Regions from separate parts of the Erythrobacter sp. RANMB8 genome, predicted to be linked through region 3. Evidence: predicted binding sites of a transcription regulator. Region 3 holds the regulator's gene; each other region holds the start of a gene.
The links. The regulator LexA, encoded in region 3, represses DNA repair genes until DNA is damaged. The targets are predictions, from matches to a motif close to GTTCCNCNCTTGTTCT.
Positions count from the first base shown of each region.

Region 1: the regulator LexA is predicted to act here: its motif matches at 1,321-1,336, upstream of recA (recombinase RecA).
Region 2: the regulator LexA is predicted to act here: its motif matches at 1,372-1,387, upstream of ACU0AG_RS00235 (DNA recombination protein RmuC).
Region 4: the regulator LexA is predicted to act here: its motif matches at 1,921-1,936, upstream of ACU0AG_RS00025 (deoxyguanosinetriphosphate triphosphohydrolase).

Region 1 is NZ_JBREHG010000002.1:84,835-88,040, forward strand. Features, by position in the region: gene ACU0AG_RS03490 (DUF4139 domain-containing protein) at 1-1,299, shown strand, start outside; gene recA (recombinase RecA) at 1,419-2,486, shown strand; gene alaS (alanine--tRNA ligase) at 2,800-3,206, shown strand, end outside.
Region 2 is NZ_JBREHG010000001.1:44,721-47,926, forward strand. Features, by position in the region: gene ACU0AG_RS00235 (DNA recombination protein RmuC) at 1-1,356, opposite strand, end outside; gene ACU0AG_RS00240 (peptide deformylase) at 1,575-2,147, opposite strand; gene recR (recombination mediator RecR) at 2,273-2,869, opposite strand; gene fmt (methionyl-tRNA formyltransferase) at 2,923-3,206, shown strand, end outside.
Region 3 is NZ_JBREHG010000002.1:308,170-311,375, forward strand. Features, by position in the region: gene ACU0AG_RS04530 (ComEC/Rec2 family competence protein) at 1-976, shown strand, start outside; gene lexA (transcriptional repressor LexA) at 1,151-1,834, opposite strand; gene ACU0AG_RS04540 (molybdopterin molybdotransferase MoeA) at 2,036-3,206, opposite strand, start outside.
Region 4 is NZ_JBREHG010000001.1:2,685-5,890, forward strand. Features, by position in the region: gene ACU0AG_RS00015 (ABA4-like family protein) at 1-1, opposite strand, end outside; gene ACU0AG_RS00020 (NAD(P)H-binding protein) at 1-723, opposite strand, end outside; gene ACU0AG_RS00025 (deoxyguanosinetriphosphate triphosphohydrolase) at 716-1,879, opposite strand; gene ACU0AG_RS00030 (aspartate/glutamate racemase family protein) at 2,152-2,856, opposite strand; gene ACU0AG_RS00035 (alpha/beta fold hydrolase) at 2,950-3,206, opposite strand, start outside.

The DNA of each region.
Region 1 (3,206 bases), 220 kb from region 3:
GTGGACGGCACGCTCGGCAACCGCGTGACCATCACCCGCACCAATCCCGCCACCGGCGAGGTGCGCAGCGAACAGGCGGTGGTGCGCACCCGGGCCGACGGGGGCCTGGTGCTGCAATCCTCAGCCGGCTTCGAAGCGGTGCGCTGTACGGGCCTGCCCGAAAAGCTGACCTTCGACCGCGTGCCCGCCGGATTGTCCTCCGCGCCGGTCTATTCGGTCGATACGCGTTCGGAGGCGGGCGGCACCTATGATGTGACGCTCACCTACCTCGCATGGGGTTTCGACTGGCAGGCCAATTATGTCGCCACCATGCTGGACAAGGGTGTCGGGAAGGGGGCGGGCGAGGAGTTCGAGCTGCGGCTGCTCAGCTGGCTGACTCTACTCAACGACAATGGCCAGAGCTTTGACAAGGCGCGGCTCCAGATCATCGCGGGCGAGCTCAATATCGACAGCGATTTCGAAGGGCTGGCCGATCCCCCGGTGGCAGAGCCGTTGCAGTTGACCTGCTACCCCTTCGGCAGCACGGCGGAAGGATCGCCGGTGCCCGATTACAGCCCCGTGCCGCCCCCGCCGCCGCCGCCCGTGGCCTACGCGCCGATGGCAGCCGAGATGATCACTGTGACAGCATCGCGCCGAACCGAGGCGATGATGGACGTGCCGGTCGCCGTCGTCACCGCCGACGAGGAAGACCTCGGCGATCTCAAGCTGTTCCGCGTGCCGGGGCGGATCGACGTTTCGGCCAAGGGGATGAAGCAGGTCGCCTTCCTCAACAAGGACGCGGTCAAGGCGCGTTACCTCTATCAGGCGCCGTGCGATCCGTGGGAATGGATCGGGGAGGGAGGCGAACCGCAGCCCGCCAGCCTGCTGCTGGTGACCAAGAACGAAGTGGCCAAGGGCCTCGGCATCGCCCTGCCGCAGGGTCAGATGACGCTCTATGAACCCACCGCGCGCGGGCCGCAGCTGGCCGGAACGGTGTCCCTGCGTGATTATGCCCGCGGGCGCGATATCGAGCTGGAACTGGCGCAAAGCGCGCAGGTCTTCGCCCGCTGTGCGGCGGTGAACGAGGATGCCAAGCCCGATGACGGGCGCAAGTGGACCGCGATGCGCGCCGAACTCTCCAACGCCAACCCGCACCCTGTGACTGTGCGGCTGCAACTGGGTTGGGCGAGCCAGTTCGAGATCCGCGTGCCGCGCGAAAAGGTGGTGCTGAAGAACGGCTACCGCAGTGTCGAGGTGACGGTGCCGGCCAACCGGACCCGCACGATCGACTGGCAATTGCGCAGTTCCGAACGCGATTGAGCGCGTTGTAGGAAAATTTTCGTTCCCCACTTGTTCCATGAGAACAAATGCGATACATGGCTGTCAACGGCGGCGGAAAACTGCTTTCCGCCCTCTAGGCAAGCGAAGGAGCGCGTGCGATGGCTACCCAATTGAAATTGGTCGAAGAGGACAGAAAAGCCGTGGATCGTCAAAAGGCTCTCGAAGCCGCGCTCGCGCAGATTGATCGTGCCTTTGGCAAGGGTTCGGCGATGAAGCTGGGCTCGAAGGAAGCGATGCAGGTCGAAGCGATTTCGACCGGATCGCTGGGTCTGGATATCGCGCTTGGCATCGGCGGCCTGCCGCGCGGCCGCGTGATCGAAGTCTATGGTCCGGAAAGCTCGGGCAAGACCACGCTGGCGCTGCACGTGATTGCCGAAGCGCAGAAGATGGGCGGCACCGCGGCCTTTGTTGATGCGGAACACGCGCTCGATCCGGTCTATGCCAAGAAGCTGGGCGTCGACATTGACGAACTGATCGTCTCGCAGCCCGATACCGGCGAACAGGCGCTCGAAATCACCGACACGCTGGTGCGCTCCAACGCGATCGACGTGCTGGTGGTCGATTCGGTCGCGGCGCTGGTGCCGCGCGCGGAAATCGAAGGCGAAATGGGCGATTCGCACGTCGGCCTTCAGGCGCGCCTGATGAGCCAGTCCCTGCGCAAGCTGACCGGATCGATCAGCCGCTCGCGCTGCATGGTGATCTTCATCAACCAGCTGCGCATGAAGATCGGGGTGATGTACGGCAATCCGGAAACCACCACCGGCGGCAACGCGCTGAAGTTCTACGCCAGCGTGCGGCTCGACATCCGCCGCACCGGCCAGATCAAGGAACGTGACGAGATCACCGGCAACACCACCCGCGTGAAGGTGGTGAAGAACAAGGTGGCGCCGCCGTTCAAGCAGGTCGAATTCGACATCATGTATGGCGAAGGCATCTCGAAGATCGGTGAAATTCTCGATCTCGGCGTGAAGGCGGGCCTTGTCGAGAAATCGGGCAGCTGGTTCTCCTACGATTCGATCCGGATCGGGCAGGGGCGCGAAAACGCCAAGAACTACCTCAAGGAAAACCCGGAAGTTTGCGACCGGTTGGAAGCTGCGATCCGCAGCCGCACCGATCAGGTCGCCGGGGAGATGATGACAGGGCCGGACGCGGACTCTGACGACTGATCCCCAAGCGGACATGACGGGAGCGTGGTGAGCGCTCCCGGTCCGGAAAATCGGAACGCCGGCGCTGTGTCTCCTCGCGGATGCATGCGCCGGCTTTTCGGTTGCGCAAGGGGTGCGGGGTGCAGGTGGAGGTTAGCCTCGTCCAGACCCCTCTAGACCCCCTCTAGACCCCCTCTAGACCCCTTCCAGGCTCCTCCAGACCCCCGTTTCATGCACCTTTTGGCCATGGTCTGTGACCTGCCTGCAACGCTTGGGAGCGGCGCTTTTGCGCGGTGGATTGCCTTAACCCCGCGCTTTGCCTAACTGCACGGCCATGACCTCGACGAACGACATCCGCCGCTCCTTCCTCGACTATTTCAGTAGGAATGGCCACGCCGCCACGCCTTCGGCGCCGCTGGTGCCCTACAATGATCCGACGCTGATGTTCGTCAACGCGGGCATGGTGCCGTTCAAGAACGTGTTCACCGGCCTCGAAACCCCGGCCTCGCCCCGCGCCGCATCCTCGCAAAAATGCGTCCGCGCCGGCGGCAAGCACAATGACCTCGACAATGTAGGCTATACCGCCCGCCACCATACCTTCTTCGAAATGCTGGGGAATTTCTCCTTCGGCGACTATTTCAAGGAAGAGGCGATCACCCACGCCTGGACCTTGCTGACCCGCGAATGGGGCCTGCCCAAGGACAAGCTCACTGTCACCGTCTACCACACCGACGACGAGGC
Region 2 (3,206 bases), on a different contig from region 3:
GTAGCGCGGCGCGCTTTCCACCAGCGGCACTTCCTCAATGGCCTGCTTGCCGATCTCGACGCCCTTTTCCGCCAGCCTGCGGCCCGATGTCAGCACGTTGCGTTCGAAGCTGCCGACGAACTTGTTGTAATTGTTGACTGCCGACTCCAGCCCTCCGCCGACGCGCTTGAGGTGTTCTGCCGCCACCCGCAACCGGTCATAGAGCTCGGCGCCCATCCGTCCGATCTCCTGCGCCTCTTTCGCCAGCCCGTCCTGCCGCCACACCTGCGCCACGGTGCGGGCGATGGCGACGAGGTTGGTCGGTGTCGCCAGCAGCACGCGCTTGTCGAAGGCGAAGTTCCACAGATCGGGATCATGTTCGAGCGCGGCGGCGACGAAATGTTCGCCGGGGACGAACATCACCACATAATCGGGCGCTTCCTCGAACTGCGACTGGTAGCTCTTGGTGCCCAGCGTCTGCACGTGATTGCGCATCGAGCGCACGTGATCGGCGAGTGCCCGTTCGCGGGCCTCGTCCGAATCCGCCTCGAAGGCTTCCTGATAGGCGTTCAATGACACCTTGGAATCGATCACCAGCACCTTGCCGCCGGGAATCCGCACGATCGCATCGGGCCGCAGCCGCCCGTCCTCGGTCGCGACGGAATGCTCCATGACGAAATCGGTATGCTGCGCCAGCCCGCATTGTTCGAGCAGGTTCTGGAGCGCCTTTTCCCCCCAGCGCCCGCGTGCCTTGGGCTGATTGGTGAGCGAATTGCCGAGCCGCTGCGCCTCGCGCCGGACCTGTTCCTGCCCTTCGCGCATCGACTGGATCAGGCCCGCCAGTTGCCCGAACGCATCGGTGCGCTTGGCTTCCAGATCGGCGACCTGCCTTTCGTAACTCGCCAGCTTTTCGCCCACGGGAGAAAGCAGCGCCTTCAGCTTCTCCTCGCTCGCCTTCTCGGAATGGCCGAGCCGTTCCTCGGCACGTTTGAGGAAGGCTTCCTGCGCACGGCCCAGCACCGCCGCGCCGGTGTTTTCGAATTCCTTGAGGAGGTTCGATCGCGATTCTTCCAGCAGCCGCTTCTGTTCATCGAAGGCGGCACGTTCGGCGCGGAAACGGGCGTTTTCCTCGCGCAGCGCGTCGATCTGCTGGACCAGCCCGTCAGCCCGCGCGGCGCGCTCACCCAGCGCGGCCACCTCGATCCGCGCTTCGCCAAGTTCGGCAACGGCGCGCTTGAAATCCGCCTCACGCTCCCCCGCCGCCGCCTCGGCAGCAGCAAGGCGGGCGCGCAGATCCGCAAGCGGACGCGAGGCCAGAAACCAGCCGAGCAAAGCGCCGGCAACGAGAGCAATGATCGAGAGAATCGCGGGGTCCATCGCGTATTCCTACAAGGAACGAATGGAGAACGCTAGGCTTGCGATGTGATTTCCAACAAGAAAGCCTTGCCCCGGATCAAGTCCGGGGTGACGGTGGTGAGTATGGCATAATCACGGCGCACAGCGCCGCAAGGGCGACCGCCCGCCCGCAGGGACCCGTAGCGAAGCGGAGGAACAGCCCCGAGGACAAACCCGCGGAGGCGGGTTTGCAAAACAAGCTACGCTGCCCGCCTGATCTTCTCCAGCTTCTTCAGCACCATCGCCCGCTTCAGCCGCGAGAGGTGATCGATGAACAGGATGCCTTCGAGGTGGTCCATCTCGTGCTGGAGGCAGGTTGCCATCAGGCCGTCGAGCGCTTCCTCGTGGGTGTTGCCGTCAAGGTCCTGATACCGCACGCGGCAGGTCGCCGGGCGATCCACGTCGGCGTAGATTTCGGGGACCGAGAGGCAGCCTTCCTGATAGGTCGAAAGCTCGGCGGCCGGATCGAGGATCACGGGATTGATGAACACCCGCGGTTCCTTCTTGGTGGCGGGATGCGTGTGCTTGTGGCCGTTGTGGTTGCATTCCACGGGCTCGGCATCCGGGTCTTCGGGTTGCAGGTCGATCACCAGCACCCGCTTGGGCACGCCGACCTGGATCGCGGCGAGGCCGATGCCGGGGGCGTCGTACATCGTCTCGAACATGTCTTCGACGAGCGTGTTGAGCTCGGGGCCGAACTCGTGGGGTTCGACCGGGGTCGAGACGATCTTGAGCCGGGGGTCCGGCACTTCGAGGATTTCGCGGATAGCCATGCGGGGTATTTAGGCGAGGCGCGCGATTTATTCAACGCGTGCATGCCCACCCCGCTGCGACTAGGCGGCAAAGCCGCCAAGTCTCGCTCCCCTCCCGCTTGCGGAAGGGGTTGGGGGTGGGAAAGTCACCCCACCGGTCTGCGCGCCCGCAAGGCCTGCGCCAGCGTGCCCTCGTCAAGGTAATCGAGCTCCCCGCCGACCGGCAACCCGTGGGCGAGCTGGGTGACGCGGACGGGATGGGCCTCCAGCCGCTCGGCGAGGTAGTGCGCGGTGGTCTGGCCCTCCAGCGTCGCGTTCATGGCGAGCACCACCTCGTCCACCCCGCCCCCTTCGACGCGGGCAAGCAGGCTGGCGATGTTGAGGTTTTCGGGACCGATGCCGTCGAGGGCCGAGAGCCTGCCGCCGAGCACATGGTAGCGACCCGGGAAGAGCCGCGCGCGGTCCAGCGCCCAGACGTCGGAGACCTCCTCCACCACGCACAAGGACCGCGCATCGCGGCGCGGGTCGGCGCATATGCCGCAGGGGTCGCGGGTGTCGACATTGCCGCAAGATGCGCATTCGACCAGCGTCTCGGCGACGCCCGCCAGCGCCTCCAGCAGCGCGGGCAGCGCGCTCTCGCGGTGCTTGACCAGCCACAGCACCGCCCGCCGCGCCGAACGCGGGCCCAAGCCCGGCAGACGGGCAAGCGCGGAGCTGAGGGCTTCGATCTCTTGCGATGCCATGGGGGGAGAGATAGGGGCTGCGCTTCGCTTCACAAAGGCTTCGGGCACAGCTTATGCGCATCATCTTCATGGGGACGCCCGAATTTGCGGTTCCGGCGCTGCAGGCGCTGCAAGGGGCGGGGCATGACATCGCCTGCGTCTATACCCAGCCGCCGCGACCGGCGGGCCGGGGGAAGAAGCTTAGCCCCTCGCCGGTGCAGATCGAGGCCGAGCGGCTGGGGGTGCCGGTGCGCTGTCCGGTGTCGCTGCGCGGTGCCGAGGCGCAGGCCGAGTTTGCCGCGTTGCAGGCGGACGTGGCGGTGGTGGCGGCCTATGGCCTGATCCTGCCGCAGCCGGT
Region 3 (3,206 bases):
GGTGCGGGCCTTTCTGGCCCCGCGCGAGGAGGCCTGGTGGCAGCGTGCCGGACGGCGGGTGGTCATGCTGTTTGTGACGGGTCTGGTGATCGAGCTGGCGCTGATGCCGATCGTGCTGTTCCATTTCCACCGCGCCGGGCTTTACGGCGCGCTGGCCAATGTCGTCGCGATTCCACTGGTTACCTTCGTTTCCATGCCGCTGATCGCGCTTGGACTGGTGCTTGATACGGTCGGGCTGGGCGGGCCTTCGTGGTGGGTGGTGCAGCACTCGCTCGATCTCTTGCTGGGGATTGCGCATTTCACCTCGGCGCAGGCCGGGGCGGTCAAGCTGATGCCGCAGATTGGCGGGCTGGCGATCGTGCTGTTCGTAATCGGAGGCTTGTGGCTGGGCCTGTGGAGCGGGCGGGTGCGGCTTGCGGGGCTGGTGCCGGTTGTGATCGCGAGCGGGCTGGTGGCCGCCACGCCCATCCCCGATCTGCTGGTCTCGGGTGACGGGCGGCAGGTGGGGATCACCATGACCGGTCCTGATGGAGAGCGGCGACTGCTTGCCCTGCGCGACAGCCGCTCTTCCTATACGCGGGACAATCTGATGGAGCTTGCCGGGGTTGCTGCCGATCCGGTGCCACTGGCACAATGGTCGGGGGCGCGGTGTTCTTCGGCGTTCTGCACGGTCACGCTGGAGCGGGGCGGGCGGGACTGGGTGCTGCTGCTGGGGCGGGGGCGCGAGCAGGTGGAGGAGCGGGCCCTGGCGGCTGCGTGCAAGGAGGCCGATATCGTCGTTTCCGAACGGTTTCTGCCGCGCTCCTGCCAGCCGCGCTGGCTCAAGGCGGATCGCCGCTATCTGGAACGCAGCGGGGGGCTTGCGATCGATCTGGCCGGAGAATCCATAACCGCCGTTGCCGATCGGCAGGGCCGCCATGGCTGGTGGAAAGGGGCGGAGGCGAGAGCGGCCAAGCGGGGGTCTGGAACGACCTAGAGGTGGTCTAGAAGGGGTCTGGAGGGGGTCTAGACGGGCCTAGAAACCGGCCTTGCGTGAAACATTTTCCGCCAAGCCACTGTCTGGAAAGGAAAAACAGGCCAGAGCGAATGTTTCACGCGGGATGGTGCATTTCCACCCCACCGTGAACCCCCGCTCCGGCCCGCACACCCCTTAATGATAGCGCCGCAGCAGGCCTGCGAGCTTGCCCTGCACCTCGACTTCGCCGGGCAAGTAGTATTGCGGATCATAGGCTGCGTTGGCCGGATCGAGCCGCACCTTGCCGCCTTCCTTGCGCAGATATTTCAGCGTCGCTTCCTCGCCCCGCACCAGCGCCACCACGATCTCGCCGTCGCGGGCGGTGTTGGTGCGGCGCACCAGCGCGAAATCGCCATCGAAAATCCCGGCCTCGACCATCGAGTCGCCCGAAACCTCAAGCGCGTAATGCTCGCCCGGGCCGAGCAGCGCGGCGGGGACGGGGAGCGTGCTCTGCCCCTCCAGCGCCTCGATCGGGGCACCGGCGGCGATGCGGCCATGCAGCGGCAGTTCGATCACGTCGTTCGCAGCTTCCGGCGCACGGGCCGCAGGCGCGGGCATCGCCACCACATTGTCGCTCGCCGGAGCGCTGCGGGCCGGGGTCGTATCGCCCGGTTCACGGATCACTTCGAGCGCGCGCGCGCGGTTGGGCAGGCGGCGCAGGAAGCCGCGTTCTTCCAGCGCGGAGATCAGGCGGTGCACGCCCGATTTGCTCTTGAGATCGAGCGCTTCCTTCATTTCCTCGAAACTCGGTGAAATCCCGGTTTCTTCCAGCCGCTGCTGGATGAAGCGGATCAGTTCGTGCTGCTTGGCAGTCAGCATTGATCAGGTCTCCCTTGGTCGCATTCACGCCCGGCCATTGCGGCAAGGCGCAGTCCCTCGCGTGCTCCAAGAGGCACCGGCCCGGCAGGGCCATGGGTGCGTTGCGTGCACTTTCCGCCCGCCTTTATGGTGAACGAACACGGAACAATTAGGAAACTAAATGATCCGAGTCAAGCGCGGCCCACGGCAAACCCGCGCAATTCAGCCATTCCGGAGGCAGAACACCGGAACCGGCGCGCCCGCCGCCACCGCAGGGGCACCGGCCGGACGGTCGATCAGGCAATCGGCGGCAGCGAGGGCCGAAAGCGCGGAGGAATCCTGCGATCCGGCAAGGCGCACCGCATCGCCATCGATCACGGCGCGCAGGAATTCGCGGCGCTTGCCCACCGGCGGCAGCGCCTCGCCCGCGCGCAGGATCAGGCGGCGGGGCAGGGGATCGGCCGCGCCCATGCAGGCGCGCACCAGCGGCAGGGCAAACAGGAAGGCGGTGACAAAGCTCGACACCGGATTGCCCGGCAGGCCGAGGATCACCTGAGCGCCCCTGCTGGCGACCATCAGCGGCTTGCCCGGCTTGATCGCGACCTTCCAGAAGGCAATCTGCGCGCCCCAGTCCCGCAGCGCCTGCTGGATCAGATCGTGATCGCCGACCGAGGCCCCGCCGCTGGTGATCAGGATGTCGCTTCCTTCGGCACGCGCCAGCGCGGCGGCGAGCGCGGCCGGATCATCGGCGACGGGGCCGAGCATATCGACCGCTCCGACATAGGGATGCAGCATCGCGCCCAGCATCACGCCGTTGCTCGCCGGGATCTGGTGCGCGCCGCAGGGTTGGCCGGGCGGCACCAGTTCGTCCCCGCTATCGAGCACCGCGACCGAGGGCGGCGTGACCCATGGCAGAGCGCCATGCCCCGCTGCCGCCGCCAGCGCGAGCACGGCGGGCGAACAGGCTGTGCCCCGGTGCAGCACGGTGTCGCCCTCGCGGAAATCGAATCCGGCGCGGCGGATATGCTTGCCGGGTGCGGGGTATTCGGCAGCCTCGATCAGGTCGCCTTCGATGCGGGCATCTTCCTGCAACAGCACCGCCGCAGCGCCTGCGGGCACCACCGCGCCGGTCGAGATGCGCACGCATTCGCCGTCACGCAGCGTTCCGGCGAAAGGCGCACCGGCGCGGCTTTCGCCCACGCGCCGCCATGGGCCGGTTCCGGAGGCGATGGCGTAACCATCCATCGCGGACAGATCGGCTGCGGGCTGGGTGCGCCGCGCGGTAATGTCGCGGGCAAGGTAGCGGAGGCTGGCGAGTGGGGCGACCGGCTGTTCGGCCGCGGGTCGCTGCGGTGCCAGCGCCAGCAGCCGGGCCTGTGCGTCCTCAAGGCCC
Region 4 (3,206 bases), on a different contig from region 3:
TGCCACCTCTCCCTCGGCATCGGCATCAGCCACGCGCCGCCATTCACGGGCGGCACGGCGCATCGCGTCATTATCATGGGTGAAGCGCCCGCCCGCCCGCCGCAAGGCAAAGCCCAGCGCCGCCTCGGCCACCAGCCCTGCATCGATCGACCGGAACCGCGCCCACTTGCCAGACAGCAGCGGATCGACCAGCGGCGCAGCCAGCAGTGCGGCGCGCTCGGCAAAGCGCAGATCGTCCACCCGCTCGCCCCTGAGCAGGCCGGGATGGAGGATGTCGAGCCGCTTGAAACCGACCTTGGACACCGCCTCCTCGGTTTCGCCCTTCACCCGCATGTAGAAGCTTTTGGAGCGCGCATCGGCTCCGGCGGCGCTGACCAGCACCATGTTGGGCACGCCTGCTGCCTTGGCCGCCCTTGCGGTGGCCAGCACCAGATCGTGATCGACAGCGCGGAACGCCGCTTCATCGCCGCCCACCTTCTTCATCGTGGTGCCAAGCGTGCAGATCAGCGCGCGCGGACGCACGGCTTCGAGCACTTCGCCCCATTTGTCGGGCTCGGCCACGAACATTTCCATGCGGGCGCCAGGCGGCAGCGGCGCCTCGCGCCGGGCGATGCCGACGATCCGCGCTTCATCGCCGGCGCTGGAAATTGTGATCACGCGGCGGCCGACAAGGCCGGTCGCGCCGACCAGCGCGATCCGCACGGGGCCGCGCGCGTCAGACATTGATCAGCCCCGAAGGACGCTCGCCATAAATGCTGCCGACCGCCTGCATGGCGAAACGGTCGCTCATCCCGGCGATGAAATCGGCGATCACGCGGGACCTCTGCGGCTCCTGCGCGGGCAGGCGCGCCTGCCAGTCTTCGGGCATCAGCCGCGCATCCTGCGAATAGGCGGCAAACAGCCGGGCGACGACATCGCGGGCGCGCTCTGCCGCCGCAACCTGTTCCGGGTGGTAGTAGAGCCGTTCGTACATGAAGGTCTTCAGCCGCCGTTCCTGCACCGCCATGTCAGGCGAGAACCCGGCCAGCTGGCGCCCCGCGGCGCGCACGTCCGCGACCGAACCGAGGCCCTTCGCCTGCTCTGCCGTGTGCTCCAGCACATCATTCACCATCAGGCCGATCTGGTCGCGGATCATCTCGCGCAGCAGACGCTCTCGCGGGGCATGGGGAAAGCGCTTTTCGACCGCCCGCCACTGGTCTGCGAGGAAATCGAGCGTCAGCAGGTCATCCAGCTCCAGAAACCCGGCGCGCAGGCCATCGTCGATGTCGTGATTGTCATAGGCAATATCGTCCGCCACCGCGGCGACCTGCGCTTCCAGCGAAGGCCATGTGCCCAGATCGAGCGGAAAGGCCGCGTCCAGTTCCGCCAGCGCCCAGCCCGGCGCGGTGACCGGGCCGTTATGCTTGGCCAGCCCTTCCAGCAGATCCCAGGTCAGGTTCAGCCCGTCATGTTCGGGATAGGGGCATTCGATCCGCATCACCGTGCGCAGCGCCTGCGCATTGTGGCAGAACCCGCCATGCCGTTCCAGCGCGCCGGACAGCGCCGCCTCGCCCGCGTGGCCGAAGGGCGGATGGCCGAGATCGTGGGCAAGGCACAGCGCCTCGGTCAGATCCTCGTCCAGCCCCAGCGCACGGGCGATCACGCGGCCGATCTGCGCAACTTCGAGGCTGTGCGTGAGGCGGGTGCGGTAGTGGTCGCCATCGGGAGCGATGAACACCTGCGTCTTGGATTTCAGCCGCCGGAAGCTCATCGAATGGACGATCCGGTCGCGATCGCGCTGGAAGGCGCTGCGCGGCCCGCGCCGTTCGCCGGCAAAGCTGCCGCCAAATTCGCGAGGGCTGTGGGTTTCGGGATCGGCGGCGTAGGGGGCGCGGGACATCACGCAGCCGCGATTAGGGGAGGTGGCGGCGCACCTCAACCGGAACAGGTCGGGAACCTTGCGGATGGGAGGAGATTATGGAGCCGCCTTCCGGTGATTGGGGGGGAGGAAGGCGGCCCCAAGGGCCGTTCGGTGCGACCCGAAGACCCGGATGATGCCATTTCATTTTCGTGACAAAATCCGCGGGCGCCCTAGCCACAAAAGTTAACGCGTTGCACCCCTTGCAACCGCCCAAATCGACCAAACGCCCACAATGCCGGACGAGCGGACGATCAATCCCCGCCTTCGCCCCCGAGAATCCACTCCGCCGCAGCCTCGCAGTGGATGCGGGTGCTGTCGAAGATCGGCAGGACATTGGCATCGACATCGACCACCAGATCAAGCTCGGTACAGGCCAGCACAATCGCGCCTGCGCCTTCCTGCGCCTTGTTGGTGATGATCGTCTTCAAGGTCCGCTCCGCCTCGCGGGTGACCTTGCCGACCATCAGCTCGTCATAGATGATCCGGTCGAGCATCTCGACATATTCGAGATTGGGGGGCAGCAGATCGATGCCGTGCGCCACCAGCCGCTTGCGGTAGAAGCTTTCGGTCATCACGTTGCGGGTGCCCAGCAGCGCGGCACTGGTGGCGCCGGCACGCTTCATGGCAAGGCCGACATGTTCGGCGATGTGGAGGATCGGGATGTTCACCGCCGCCGCGACATCATCATACAGGCGGTGCATCGAATTGGCGCCGATGATCAGCGCCCCTGCGCCCGCGCCCTCCAGCCGCCTGGCACTGTCGATCAGCACGCCCGAGGCGCGCCGCCAGTCGTGATCTTCGACAAGCCCGCAAAGCTGTCGAAAATCAAGGCTCTCGATCAGCAGCGGCGCGCTCGCCATCGGGGGGCTGCGCTTCTGGACCATGCGGTTGATGTAATCATAATAGGTGGCGGTCGACACCCAGCTCATGCCGCCAATGATCCCGAGCTTGCGCAAACCCGCAGTCCTTTCCGTATTCGTGTGCAATTGCGAAGGGATGTAACGGCCAAGCGTTCCTCCCGTCCAGTGCGCAGCGGATATGCGGCGGCTTTATTCCCCCGCCTGCGCCGGGGCGTGCTGTGCAAGCCACGGCTGAAGATCGGCAAGCGTCGCTTGCGCCGCCTCTTCATGCGGCAGATGGCCGATGCGGGGATAGACCACCAGACCGGCGTTCGGCATGGTCTTTGCCAGCCATTGGCCCGCCTCGACCGGGATCAACCGGTCTTCCTCGCCCCACAGGATCAGGGTCGGGGCGGTCACTCCGGCAATCTCGGCCTCGGTCAGGGATTCGTAGGGGTAGGCGAAAC